2 regions of the Anaerosinus gibii genome follow, and region 1 is predicted to be linked to the other one. Evidence: riboswitches for the same ligand, from Rfam matches in the RefSeq annotation. Region 1 holds a riboswitch; the other holds the start of a gene.
The links. A riboswitch is a leader RNA that binds a small molecule or an ion and turns the genes downstream of it on or off. The one in region 1 is predicted to bind ZMP and ZTP.
Positions count from the first base shown of each region.

Region 2: another riboswitch for ZMP and ZTP. It lies ahead of pflB (formate C-acetyltransferase); the one in region 1 lies ahead of P3F81_RS12420 (L-lactate MFS transporter).

Region 1 is NZ_CP120678.1:2,590,468-2,597,773, reverse strand. It holds gene purB (adenylosuccinate lyase) at 1-709, shown strand, start outside; gene P3F81_RS12475 (adenylosuccinate synthase) at 750-2,033, shown strand; tRNA gene P3F81_RS12470 (tRNA-Lys) at 2,164-2,239, shown strand; tRNA gene P3F81_RS12465 (tRNA-Glu) at 2,244-2,318, shown strand; tRNA gene P3F81_RS12460 (tRNA-Val) at 2,328-2,403, shown strand; tRNA gene P3F81_RS12455 (tRNA-Asp) at 2,422-2,498, shown strand; tRNA gene P3F81_RS12450 (tRNA-Phe) at 2,503-2,578, shown strand; tRNA gene P3F81_RS12445 (tRNA-Lys) at 2,591-2,666, shown strand; tRNA gene P3F81_RS12440 (tRNA-Glu) at 2,671-2,745, shown strand; tRNA gene P3F81_RS12435 (tRNA-Val) at 2,755-2,830, shown strand; gene P3F81_RS12430 (DUF2164 family protein) at 2,912-3,148, shown strand; gene P3F81_RS12425 (hypothetical protein) at 3,211-3,351, opposite strand; ZMP/ZTP riboswitch at 3,616-3,698, shown strand; gene P3F81_RS12420 (L-lactate MFS transporter) at 3,781-5,007, shown strand; tRNA gene P3F81_RS12415 (tRNA-Gly) at 5,117-5,190, shown strand; gene P3F81_RS12410 (hypothetical protein) at 5,249-7,306, opposite strand, start outside.
Region 2 is NZ_CP120678.1:677,841-685,146, reverse strand. It holds gene P3F81_RS03190 (HlyD family secretion protein) at 1-1,007, opposite strand, end outside; gene P3F81_RS03185 (MarR family winged helix-turn-helix transcriptional regulator) at 1,197-1,682, opposite strand; gene P3F81_RS03180 (hypothetical protein) at 1,895-2,479, shown strand; gene pflA (pyruvate formate-lyase-activating protein) at 2,513-3,259, opposite strand; gene pflB (formate C-acetyltransferase) at 3,246-5,480, opposite strand; ZMP/ZTP riboswitch at 5,707-5,788, opposite strand; gene P3F81_RS03165 (L,D-transpeptidase family protein) at 5,855-6,490, opposite strand; gene P3F81_RS03160 (SDR family NAD(P)-dependent oxidoreductase) at 6,511-7,254, opposite strand; gene P3F81_RS03155 (response regulator) at 7,254-7,306, opposite strand, start outside.

The sequences.
Region 1 (7,306 bases):
AAAATACGTTTGTGAAAAAATGGGTATTAAAGCAGCTAATCTAGCTACACAAGTTATTCAAAGAGATCGCCATGCCGAATATATGACATCTCTTGCTATCGTGGCAAGTTCACTTGAAAAATTTGCGACAGAAGTTCGTAACTTGCAAAGAACAGACATCCGTGAAGTTGAAGAATACTTCAGCCCAGGCCAAAAGGGTTCTTCAGCAATGCCGCATAAACGTAACCCAATTACTTGCGAACGCGTAGCAGGGCTTGCTCGTATCGTTCGTGGTAACGCACTTGCATCTTTAGAGAACGTATCTTTATGGCATGAACGTGATATTACGCATTCTTCCGTAGAACGTGTAATTTTACCAGACAGCACAATTACTGTGGATTATTGCTTACGCAAATTCACAAATATTGTGGATAAATTATTGGTATATCCAGATGCAATGAAAGCAAATATTGAAAAAACTGGCGGACTTATTTTCAGTCAACGCTTATTGCTTGCGATTGTAAGTAAAGGTGTACTTCGTGAAGATGCATATAAATGGGTACAAAGAAATGCAATGGCGAAATGGATGGAAGGCCAAGATTTCAAAACAAATGTATTTAACGATGAAGATATTAAAAAATACTTGTCTCACGAAGAAATTGAGGCTTGCTTTGAGTATTCTTACTACTTACGCTATGTAGATACTATCATGGCTCGTTTCGGTCTATAATAAAAGCTGCTTTTGTGGGCTTAATAAAGAGGTGTATATTATGTCATCAGTTGTCGTAATGGGAACCCAATGGGGCGATGAAGGTAAAGGTAAAATCGTTGACTATTTAGCTGAAAAAGCTGATGTTGTCGTTCGTTATCAAGGTGGCAGCAATGCAGGTCATACTGTTGTTGTAAAAGGAAAAGAATTTAAATTACGTTTATTGCCATCGGGTATTCTATATAAAGGGAAAAAATGCGTAATCGCCAATGGCGTAGTTATTGATCCTGGGGTATTGCTTGAAGAAATGGACGGAATGGTAGCAAAAGGTGTATCCATTGATGATATCCGAATTTCAAACCGTGCCCATGTCATTATGCCATATCATAAAGCGATTGATGAGCTATTCGAGGAAGCTCGTGGCGATAAAAAGATTGGTACGACAAAACGCGGGATTGGTCCGTGTTATATCGATAAAGATGATCGCATAGGAATTCGTATTGTTGATTTAATGGATGAAGAAGAATTCAGTGCAAAACTAAAAACAAATCTTGCGATTAAAAATAAATTATTAAAAGCTGTTTATAACCATGAAGGTTTTGACTTTGAAACAGTGAAAAAAGAGTATCTTGGCTATGCAGATCGTTTACGTAAACATGTAGTCGATACGTCTTCTTTACTAAATAAAGAATTAAATGCGGGCAAAAAAGTACTATTTGAGGGCGCGCAAGCAACTATGCTTGATCTTGACCATGGTACTTACCCTTATGTTACATCTTCGCATCCGATTTCAGGTGGTGTATCTGTAGGGGCAGGCATTGGTCCTAATAAAATTAATACAGTGGTCGGTGTAGTAAAAGCTTACACGACGCGTGTTGGTGAAGGCCCATTCCCAACTGAACAATTAAATGAATATGGTGAAAAAATTCGTGAATGTGGTCGTGAATTTGGCACAGTTACGGGGCGTTCCCGTCGTTGTGGATGGTTTGATGCATGTGTAGTTCGCTACGCAGGTCAATTAAGTGGCATTGACTATATGGCAATCACGCGTTTAGATATCTTAGATACATTTGATAAAATCAAAATGTGTGTAGGATATAAATATAAAGGCGAAATTCTAGATGAAATGCCTGCAAGCTTAAAAGTATTAGGGGAAGTTGAGCCTATATATGAAACATTTGAAGGTTGGATGACAGATATTTCTGGCACTCAATCCTATGATGAATTACCTGAAAAAGCTCGTAAATATATTGAACGCATGGCAGAGGTAACAGGAATTAAGATTGGTATTGTTTCTGTTGGTCCAGGTCGCGAGCAAACAATTGTATTAAAAGAAGTGTTTTAAGTTTAGTTCAGATAGATCTAAATGTGTATGAAATAGGGAATGGGAAGGTAATCTTATCCATTCCTTATTTTCAAAAAAAATGTTGACAAGCATATTTATCTGCATTATAATATTGTCTTGTGAGTAATACGATCCACTAGCTCAGTCGGTAGAGCACCTGACTTTTAATCAGGGTGTCCCGCGTTCGAGTCGCGGGTGGATCACCATTGTGGCCCGTTGGTCAAGCGGTTAAGACACCGCCCTTTCACGGCGGCTTCACGAGTTCGAATCTCGTACGGGTCACCAATTTCATATGGGCGATTAGCTCAGCTGGGAGAGCGCCTGCCTTACAAGCAGGATGTCAGCAGTTCGATCCTGTTATCGCCCACCACTCACCTTTTTGTTTTTTGGCCCGGTAGTTTAGTTGGTTAGAATGCCGCCCTGTCACGGCGGAGGTCAGGGGTTCAAGTCCCCTTCGGGTCGCCATTTTGGCTCTGTAGCTCAGTCGGTAGAGCAGAGGACTGAAAATCCTCGTGTCAGTGGTTCGATTCCACTCGGAGCCACCATTTAAATTTTTTGATCCACTAGCTCAGTCGGTAGAGCACCTGACTTTTAATCAGGGTGTCCCGCGTTCGAGTCGCGGGTGGATCACCATTGTGGCCCGTTGGTCAAGCGGTTAAGACACCGCCCTTTCACGGCGGCTTCACGAGTTCGAATCTCGTACGGGTCACCATTTTTCCATGGGCGATTAGCTCAGCTGGGAGAGCGCCTGCCTTACAAGCAGGATGTCAGCAGTTCGATCCTGTTATCGCCCACCATAAGCTTATATACTCTATTCGATTTAGAATAGAGTTTATTTTTTTATCCAATAGGGCTATCTAAATAAAAGGATTGATAATATGGCCGATTTTAAATTAGATAAACAGAGAAATAAGGAAGCTTTGGAAAGGATTAGAGAATTTTTTTTAGAAGAAACAGGGACGAGATTAAGTGATTTTAAAGCACAATTTTACCTTGATTTTATGTTAGAAGAAATAGGTGAGTTCGTTTATGAACAAGCGCTTGCAGATTGTCATGCCTTGATGACAGATAAGATTGAAGATTTATTTTTACTTGAATATAAAAAGAAACGTTGAAATAAAAAGAACGCAATAAAAATTGCGTTCTTTAATATTTTACGTATAAAGCTTATCGGAAATTAAGCTTCTTTTTTTGTTTGAGATTTACAATCGCGACATTGTGGTTGATAGCAATCGTATTCTTCGGGGGATACAGCTGCATTGGCATAACATTTACCTTCAAAACAATACTGGCAAGAGGAAACTTTTTCTTGTTTCATAGAGGACACAACCTTTCGTATATACTATAGTTATATTATATATTCCTTTTAAAATTAGTAAATGGGATTACAAAATGTATACAAAATATTTTTAATGAAATACTGCTGTATACAAAATATTGTTTTGTTAAAACTACTAGTAACAGCTTAAAAGTTTATTAATTTTAGTTTGTGCATTTTCAGTTGGTTTATTATATAGTTTTAATTAAATTTATTTTTATTGACAGTATAATTTATGCTTGTTATAATTCCTATATAAATGAATATGCCGTGCAGAACTGACGGATATAGTGGAAGTGACCACGTGAACTGCATAGCAATGAAAGCCGACCGTCTGGGCAAAGAGAATGATGCTCAGGCGGTTTTTTGTCGTTTGGGTAGATTTCTCTAAAATCTTTAGTGTTAATTAAAGGAAGGATGGTTGATTTTATGAGAAATCGTTGGTTAATTGCTTTAGCCGCTATTGGTATCCACATCTGCATTGGAAGTGTTTATGCATGGAGCGTTCTTACGCGTCCGATTATGCAGGAGATGGGATTTTCTTTAAAAGAAACGACATGGGCATTTTCTTTAGCTATTTTATTTTTGGGGCTTTCGGCTGGATTTTTAGGTGATTTCGTAGAAAAATATGGACCGAAAAAAAGTGGTCTTGTTTCAATGTGCTTTTTTGGATTAGGGATGTTTGGTACTGCCTTTGCCTTTTATCAACAATCATTGATGCTTTTGTATTTATTCTATGGTGTAATTGGCGGGATAGGTTTGGGTGTGGGATATATCACACCAGTATCGACACTTGTAAAATATTTTCCGAATAACCGTGGATTTGCCACCGGGCTTGCAATTATGGGATTTGGATTTGCCAGCTTAATTGCAGGGCCAGTCATGCAGCATTTAACGGCAACGTATGGCTTGGTTTATAATTTTTTAATTTTAGGCTTTGTTTATATGCTAGTTATGGGCGCTTCAGCATTATATTTAAAACCGCCTGTTGAGAATGAGATCGTAATAAAAAATAAAATTCATTGCAATGTCCATGGATTTATGGCAAATGAAGCATTAAAAACATGGCAATTTAGCGCACTTTGGTGGATTTTTTTTGTGAATATTACTTGTGGTATTGGCCTTTTAGCGGTAGCATCTCCAATGGCGCAAGAGGTTGTACAAATGTCGGCCGCTGAGGCTGCTGCTATTGTTGGTGTGATTGGATTAGTGAATGGACTTGGGCGTATTGTTTGGTCTACTGTTTCTGATTATATTGGAAGAGGGTTCACCTATGTTTTATTCTTTTTTATTCAAATGATAGCCTTTTGGAGGCTGGCTCTAACTACAGATGCACTTGTTTTTCAAGGTTTGATTCTCTTGATTATCAGCTGCTATGGAGGAGGTTTTTCCTGCATGCCAGCATATCTTAGTGATATTTTTGGAACTAAGCAGCTGAGTGCAATTCATGGGCGCATTCTTACTGCATGGGGAATTGCAGGGGTAGTCGGTCCATCATTAGTTTCTTTGTTTCGTGAAACGACAAATGGCTATAGCACAATTTTATATTTTTTCGTTGTTTGTTTTTTCGTAAATGCCTTTATTGCATTGATATTAAAATATAAAGGAAAACATATAGCTGCAAAATCAGCTAATACAGTTGTAAAAACGGCGTGAAGCTAAGAAATATTTAAACAAGCTTGGTAACATCTTAAATATTGCAAAAACAATAAGATTTAATTGAATTTTCTAAAGAAAAGTGGTAAACTTAATAAGTGTTAAATAGGCGGGCGTAGTTCAATGGTAGAACATCAGCTTCCCAAGCTGAATACGAGGGTTCGATTCCCTTCGCCCGCTCCATAGAGAATATAAGCCCTCACGGCAGTTGTCGTGAGGGCTATTTTTATGTGTCTGCACCTTATTTGCACCTTATAGGGAAATATGAGTTTAGTATAATTTGAAAATATTCAATAAAATTTTCTTTTGAAAAAGGTTCTGCGTGATAGTTTTTGATAAATTCATCGACTTTATCTTCATGTAAGAGTAAATTCTTTATTCCATTAGCACTTTTTCGTTGACCATTATGTTTACCTTCAATTTTCTTATAGCGATCATTATATTTGGCTTTAATATATTTGATAAAATCGGTTTTGGATATTTCTTGCTCCAATGGAATTTTCATATTAAACCATTTAGTATATTTTTGATAAAATATTTCTGTAAAAGTATTATTATCCGAAGAATCTTCTTCACAGTATTCACTAATAAATTTATCAATTTCTTCTTTATGATTAATTATTTTCTTTTGTGGAATGGTTTCATTATAAAGTAGATCAAGTCCATAGTTTAAAAAACCAGTAACTAGAAAAAATAATTCATATGAATCTAATTTTTCATAAACTGCGTTTTCTAAATTCCCTGTACAATCAATAGTATCGTATTGAAGGCTTGTTGTAGCTGTATTAAAGCCGACAGATGATAAATCTTGACATATTCTAATATAATGTGCAGGACTTTGATAATTAATAGTAGAGAAATGCTCATCTTGATATTTTATAGTTTTAGAATTAATAAGATTACTAAATGTTTGAACCTCTGCTTCAGTGGAACTTGCATCAATATTAACAATGTTTCCCATAAGCTTATCTTTAAGAAGTTCTCCGATATTAACTTTATTGCTTAAGTATGAAGCTGGGTATTCTGTTAGATGACAAAATGGTTTACGTTTGTCTGAAGAAAATGCTAGAGGTTCTAATTCTTTTTGTATAAAAGGTGCGTTTGATATAGTAGAAAGTGGATATAAAAAAATATCTTTTAAAAAGTTATTTATAAAGGAAATATTTTTAGAGAAGATAATTGTAAAATTAGACGATGTGTTGTTTATCTCGTTTAAGTAACTTTTACCTAAATATATTTTGGTTAACATAATTGCGATTTTATCAATGATGTTAGTATTTCCTTTACTGATATTAAAAAATAATAATATTAGTTTTGAAAAGGGATTTGTTGAATTTTGATATTCTTTTAGTATACGTTGATATTTCATTTGAAAAATATTGGAAATTAAGGTTAGGTTTGTTTCAGGAATAGAAAAATGTTTATATAAAAGCTTAAGGTAATATTTTTTATATTCTTTTTGTCGTTCTTGTGCATTGGAAGTACTGTTAATGACTTGAGTAGAGTAATAAAGATTAATTAATCTATCGACAAGTTGATAGTGAATCATATTTATAGTGCAACCATAGAGGATAGAAGCCTTGTACTTTTTTTCAGGAATAATATTATTTTGATGCGCGAAGTGTAGTTGTAATAATGATTTAAGGTCGTCAGGAGATGAGTTAAAGTAGTTAGAAATGTGTTTGCATAATTTATTAAAATCTTTACCAGAAACGAGTAAAGAGCCATTTTGTGAAGTGAAATAAATAATTGTTTTATCAAGGATAACAAAGTCTAATTCAAATTTATGTAAAATGCATTCAAGACAGTTTGCATATTGTTTTTGCCAGCAAAGGCATATAGGGGGTTGTATACGATAAGTATTCTTATCAATTAAATTTTTAATATTATTTTTAATTTCAGATAATCCTTTTTGCAAAGACGTATTATATTTATAAATCATATTATCTTGAGAAATTGAATTAGGATTACAACTATCCGTTGATGGATTAGAAGAGGTTAAAGGATTTGGTTCAGTCGATAAAGATTCAGTTGAATTTTTATTATTTGATTTTTTGTCAGTCAAAATACTTGAAGGGGAGCTGTAAATGTTAAAATGTCCCAATGCACTATTTATGTTATTTTGTGAAACGTTACATATCTTTAATACATAATTACTAAAAGTATTCAGGTGTTTCTGAATGGAATCCTCTTTTCTTACTTTTTCTTGTTCATTCTTAAAAATTTTATCTAATTGGTTAATTAAGCGGGACGGATTGCTAAATTTGATATTTATTTGAGTTTCTTCCTCTGATATTCG
Region 2 (7,306 bases), 770 kb from region 1:
TGTCCTTTTTCGCGCGTCATTTTAAGATCAGCAAAACCAGGAGCTGGCGTAATAAAGCGTACAGTACCTTCAATATCTTTTTTATCGGCTACAGTTTTTCCAATAACAGTATCCCCTTCGGCAAGCTTTACTGCCTGTTCTTCACTTAAGTAAATATCATAATAGCAACGTTTGCTTTCTAATAAAATTACGGGAACATTCGCTGCAACCATTTCACCTTCTTTCGCCAATACTTTTAATATCTTTCCATCTTCTGATGCCCTAAGAATTAACCGTTCTTTATTTACTTCTAATTCTCTTAATTCAGCCTCTAGAAATTGTTTTTGTCCAATAAGACTTTGAACATCATACTGTTTATTATCCAATTCACTTCTCGCTTGGGTAATAAGTGGTAAATTTAATTCGTCGGTATTTCCTGTATCATTCACACCAGCAAGTAAAGTTGCCAGTGATTGCTCTTCGCGTGCAACATTAGCCTGTGCAACATTTAAATTCATCTGTGCATTATCTAATTCTGATTGGGCAATCGCACCAACTGAAGCCAGCTCAACTTTTCGATTATAGTCCAATAGTTTATTTTCATAAGTTGCTCTAGCAGAATTTAAGGCTTCCCTTTGTTGATCAATTTGACGAAAACTTTGCTTCTCATTCGTATCCGTTTTTGCATAGCCAATTTTAATTGAACCATTTAAAGCATTTATTTGCGCATCAATTTGTGCAATTTGTGCTTTTATTTTTGCAATAGAAAGATCGATATCCGTACTATCTAGCACCATTAGAATATCTCCTTTCTTTACATTTTGCGCTTCCTTTACTGCTTCACAAGTTAAACGCCCGCCTACCGAATCAAAAGCGACTTTTACTTGTTCTGCTGTTAAAATTCCAGCTTTTTTTTCTACAGCTAAAGCAATCGCATCATTTCCTTTATAAAGTAAAATGATTCCTCCAATAAAAAATAAAGACAAAAGTACAATACCCATACGAAATGATTTTTTCTTTAAATCCATAGCTATCCCCTTTTTTATATAATTAGCCGACTAATCAATTAAATAAAATTGCTCCAATATAATATAAAAAATCTATATAAATAATTAGCTAACTAACTATCTATAGATAATAAAGTAGTTTTGATTCAAATGTCGTTTCCACTCCATTTGAATTCTAGTCATTAAATAATAATTATAGGACCTATCATATCAATTTTTCACAATTTTTTTTAATAGCTCAATTAAATTTTCTCGCTCAGTTTCCGAGAGTTTTCCCATTAATTTTGTTATTCTTAAATAATGTCCAGGTAAAATCTCATTCATGAAATTCCACCCCTTCTCAGTTAAACAAACTTTCTTTCCTCTTCCGTCCTCTATATCAGAAAAAGAATAGGTTAGTCCATCTCGTTTCATTCGACGCAGCATTGCACTAATCGTAGCACGAGTCACACCAACTTTTTCTGCTAAACTCGATGGTGTTATTCCTTCTTTCTGCGACTGATGTAGAATGATCATCACATGTAATTTTCCTTTAGACAATTGATAGTTTTTCTCTAAAACATCAATAACTGCATGCTGAATTTCATCCGCAGCCTGCAACACTTCTAGCATTGCAATTACCGCCGAAGGATTAATTTCCGGCATAATCTGAGCATGTTTTTCTAAAACTTTTTTGGATGGAATTGATCTTGTCATGATGGAAACCTCCGGTAAAATAGTTAGTCAACTAACTATGAGTATAGTAAAGTTTTTCTTTTTTGTCAAAGCGAGCAACCCAAATATTTTTCTCCTTTGCTAGAGTAAATTTCGCAATTTTTACGATAGTTGTATTTTCCCATACAATATATTACAATGAATTTAATAAAATACATAGACCATGAATTAAATATAAAAGGAGTGAAAATCCCATGGATGGAATTGTTCAATCTGCTTCTTTATATTCCTCTTATTTCAATCAAAAGGATGGATTGAATAAGAATCAAATCAATGCGCAAAGCGCATCAAAAAATCCTCCTAGTTTTAACGCTAGACAAGAACTTTTAGCAATAGCTTCCGCCCATAATCAGGCGCAAGTCAAACACATTATTGGACGTCTGGGAATCAAACTTAACCAAGCGAAAAAAAATTCCAGCAATTCTAATACCGCACGTCAAATTAAAGTTGTTATGGAAAAAGGCTCAGAAAAAATTAAAAATCTTAAAATTGAAGAAAAGAAAGCAAAACAAATAGCTCTTGCAAAAAGGCAACAAGAAATCGAAAAAGCAAAACAGCAAGAAGAGGAATTAAGACTGCGCAAAACCAATCGCAAAACCAAAGAACTATCCGATGTAAAAAACGCTGATACCAGCGGTGATAGTAATGGTATAGCCCCAGTATCTCTTCCAACTCTATCAGCTCTTGATACTCAGTCAGCGAGCGGAGGCAATGTCAATATATTAACAACATCAGAATCAATTTCAACCGATAGTACAACGAGTGGTATCTCCGTTTAAATAAAAAATCCGCGTGAAAACACGCGGATTTTTTTATTCATAGGCAATTAACATTGAAATATTTTCATTTTCAAGAATTTCACGAACTTTTGCTAAATCCTTTTTGCCCGCTGGATTTACCTCTGACAATTTATACTCCAACTGCAAGTTATCCCATTTATATTTTCCCATAATATGATAGCCTAGCAATTCCACTTTAGCATTGGGAGCAAACCTTTTCAATATCTGTGCCAACGTTTTTATTTCTGACAATGAATCATTCACCGTTGGTACAACGACATATCTTACGATAACTGGAGCATGTAAAGCGGCATATTGCAAGTTTTCTAATATCGTCACATTATCTGTTACCGTTAAATATTTATGCGTATCTATGTTCGCAGCCTTTAAAGAAAATAGAATCTGATCGCAATAGGGCAAAACCTTTTCAAGTGCTTCCTTCGAATAAAATCCAGCCGTATCAAGCGTTGTATGAATTCCTGCTTGTTTACATTTTCTTAAAAGTTCAGCTACAAACTCTGCCTGTAAAAGCGGCTCACCACCACTAATGGTAATGCCGCCATTAGTGGACTGATAAAAAGATTCATACTGCTTGTAATCACTAATGACTTCATCCACGGTTATCGTCTTTTCACCCGCTTGCCAGGTATCTGGATTATGACAAAACGCACAGCCTAGTCCGCATTTTGTTAAAAATAATACATAACGAATACCTCTGCCATCTACTGTACCAAAGGTTTCCTTTGAGTGATAATACCCAACAAGATTAGACTGCGTCATAGAAAGTCCTGCGAATCACTTCTAATTGATGTGCTTTACTCAATTTCACGAAATTAACCGCATAACCAGAAACGCGAATCGTAAGTTGTGGATATTTTTCCGGCTCTTGCATTGCCGCTTCTAACAACGAACGATCAAATACATTGATATTGATATGGTGTCCTTTTAATAAGGAATAACCGTCTAGCAAAGCAACGAGGTTTTTCCTGCGTTCTTCAGCAGTCTTGCCCAAGGCTCCTGGTACGATGGAGAAAGTATAAGAAATACCGTCACGGCAATCGCTATAAGAAATATTTGTTACCGATTTCATCGCCGCCAATGCTCCATGTTGATCACGTCCATGCATAGGATTTGCCCCAGGTGCAAAAGCTTCACCAGCTTTACGCCCGTCTGGAGTAGCTCCCGTTTTCTTGCCATACATAACATTCGAAGTAATCGTAAGCACAGATAAAGTATGCTCTGCATTACGATATGCAGGATGCTTTCTAAGTTTTGTAATAAATTCATGCGTTAATTCTTTTACCATACTATCAACGCGTTCATCATTGTTCCCATACTTAGGGAAATCACCCTCAATTGCAAAATCTTTTGCAATTCCATTTTCATCACGAATTGCTTTTACTTTCGCGTAGCGAATCGCACTTAAAGAATCTACTGCAACGGATAATCCTGCTACACCAAACGCCATCAAACGTTTTACTTCGCTATGATGAAGCGCCATTTGTCCCGCTTCATATGCATGACGATCATGCATGAAATGAATTAAATTCATCGTGTTTACATATAACTCTGCCAACCATTCTAATACCTCAGAATAATTTTTACGCACTTTATCGTAATCCAAATATTCATCTGTCAAGATTGGCATCGATGGTGATAATTGTTCAGCTGTATTTTCATCTTTACCACCATTGATTGCTAATAATAAAGATTTTGCTAAATTTGCCCGTGCGCCAAAGAATTGCATTTGTCCGCCAATTTGCATTGCAGATACACAGCAGGCAATTCCATAATCATCGCCGTAAATTGGACGCATAATTTCATCATTCTCATATTGAATTGCACTTGTATCAATCGAAACCTGCGCACAAAACTTCTTAAAATTTTCCGGTAATTTATCTGACCATAATACAGTTAGATTCGGTTCTGGTGCTGGGCCAAGGTTATATAACGTATGCAAAATACGGTAAGAACTTTTTGTTACCATGCTACGGCCATCTTGACCAATTCCACCGATAGATTCGGTTACCCATAACGGATCACCAGCAAATAATTCGTTGTATTCTGGGGTTCTAAGCATTCTTGCCAAACGAAGTTTAATGACAAATTGATCCATCAATTCTTGTGCTGTTTCTTCTGTTAAAATACCCTTTTTCAAGTCGCGTTCAATATAGATATCTAAGAACGTAGAAACACGGCCAATCGACATTGCCGCTCCATTTTGTTCTTTAATTGCGGCTAAATAACCAAAGTATACAGCTTGGACTGCTTCTTTTGCATTTCTTGCTGGCCTTGCAATATCACAGCCATATTCTTTTGCCATAGCAATCATATCTTTAAGCGCTTTTATTTGCTGAGCAATTTCACTACGGCTACGCAACGTTTCTTCATCCATAGGTTTATCAAATAAAACATCCAAATCACGTTGTTTTTTTTCAATAAGAACATCAATTCCATAGAGAGCAATACGACGATAATCGCCAATAATTCTCCCTCTACCATACGCATCAGGAAGACCTGTAATAATTCCTAATTTACGAGCCTTGCGCATCTCTGGAGTATAAACACTAAATACTGCACTATTATGCGTAGTTGCATGATTCGTGTAAATCTCTTTAATTTCAGGGCTTAGTGTATAGCCATATTCACTACAAGCCTGCTCAGCCATACGTTCTCCACCGTTTACAACAACACCACGGCATAATGGTTTTTCCGTCTGAAGTCCCAAAATCACTTCATTCTCTTTGTCAATGTATCCAGCTTTATGCGATACAATCTTAGAAACTTTCGTTGTATCTACATCAAGAACACCACCTTTTTCGTGTTCAAGTGCTAATAAATCCAGACATTTATCCCATACTCTTTTTGTTTTATCAGTAATCCCTGCTAAGAAATCTGCGTTGCCATCATAAGGCTTATAATTTGCTTGAATAAAATTTCTTACATCAATAATTTGTTGCCATCTACCCTCATTAAAACCTTGCCAATATTCAAAATCCATGAAAACCACCCTTTCCAATCTTAGCTATATTTAGAATACCTTGTTTATCATATAGAAAGACCCCCTGAGCAAAATATAAAACTCCATGCCCAGGCGGTCGAATTCTCTCACCATATAGTTCACGTGATCATCTACCACGCTATATCCGCCAATCCATATTCCATTTCACTTAAAAACTCTTTATTAAAATTGACTCATGGTACAAAAAAACCATCTAAGCATAAACGAAAAATGCCCAGACGGTCGGCTTCTATTTTACAATATAGTCCATGTGGTGCTCCACTTATCCGTCAGTCCTATATTGCCTGTCATATGAATTATTTATTATAACAATTTTGATTATACATATAGCTAATAATATTGTCAAGCAAAATTTAGTACCTGGTAATAATAATTTTAGCACCTGGTTTTAATAGTTGCAAAAACTTTTTCATATATTTTTTTGGAATACTCACACATCCCGCTGTAGGTTCCTTAGTTTCAACATGTAAAAAAACTGCTGAACCAGCTCCTCTCACAATCGGCTGAGTATTATATTCAATTACAATTGCATAAGTATAACTTTCTTTATAATTGCATAAATGTTCCTCTGAAATCCAATCTTTATCAGCAATATCACTTCTCACATATCGATTATAATACTTAGAATTTATATCATCGACCCACACATCTTTTTCATCGAGTTCTTTATAGGGAATTTTTGTTCCAGGATTTTTTTCTACGCCAAAAGCTAAACCAAGATCATATACACCAATTGGCGTTTTCCCATCGCCTTCATGTTTATCCGTCGTTAGCCCATTTCTTCCAATGTAACCGCTCGTCTGCCATTTTTCAATCCAATGACTTTTATTATTTTTTTCATAAAAACCTACTTTAGCCAGCGTCTCTTTTGCCCGCACTAATACAATTTGATCACTTTTATCTAACAATGTACCTGCCTCAACTTCTGTTGCAAAAAATGAAGCGCATATCGCAAATAGTGCTATCTCTTCTGATAAAACCTTCTTCATCAGTCCTCACACCTTTTCTTTTATGCTGTTATTCCACCATCAATACTCCAGGCTGCACCTGTTACAAAAGCAGCTTTTTCAGATACTAAAAAAGCGATAGTTTCTGCCACCTCTTCTGGAGTTCCAATCCGCCCCAGTGGATACACATCACACATCGCTTTTAACTGCATAGATTCATCTACATTTTGAATAAATTGTGCTCGCGTCATTGGCGTATCAATATCAGCCGGACATACACAGTTTACCCGAATACCTTCTGCCGCAACTTCTAACGCTAAAGCCTTTGTAAATAGTGTTACAGCTCCCTTTGAAGCACAATAAGCACTACAAAGATAATTCCCTTTTAAGCCTGCATCTGAAGACACATTAACAATAGAGGCAGTGCCATCTTTCGCAAGTAACGGCAAACATTCCTTACACATAAAATATGTTCCTTTTACATTCGTATCCATGACAGCTAAAAAATCTTCTTCCGTCATATCGCCAATAGATTTTTCAAGATAAATGCCCGCACTGTTCACCAATGTATGTATCTGTCCATAACTTGCATCTATTTTTTTAGCTAACCGCTTGCATTCGCTGACTTTACTAACATCACCAGAAAAGAATGCAGCGTTTTCCCCAAGCAATTTTACTGCCAGCTTTCCCCTCGTCTCTGACCGACCAATGAGAACGATTTGATATCCGTCGCGCAATAAGCATTTTGCAGCAGCAAGCCCAATTCCTGAAGTTCCCCCTGTGATTACCGCAACTTTTTTTTCCATCATTGACTGCCTTTCAAATCTGTAAATCTATAGCCAACACCACGTACTGTTT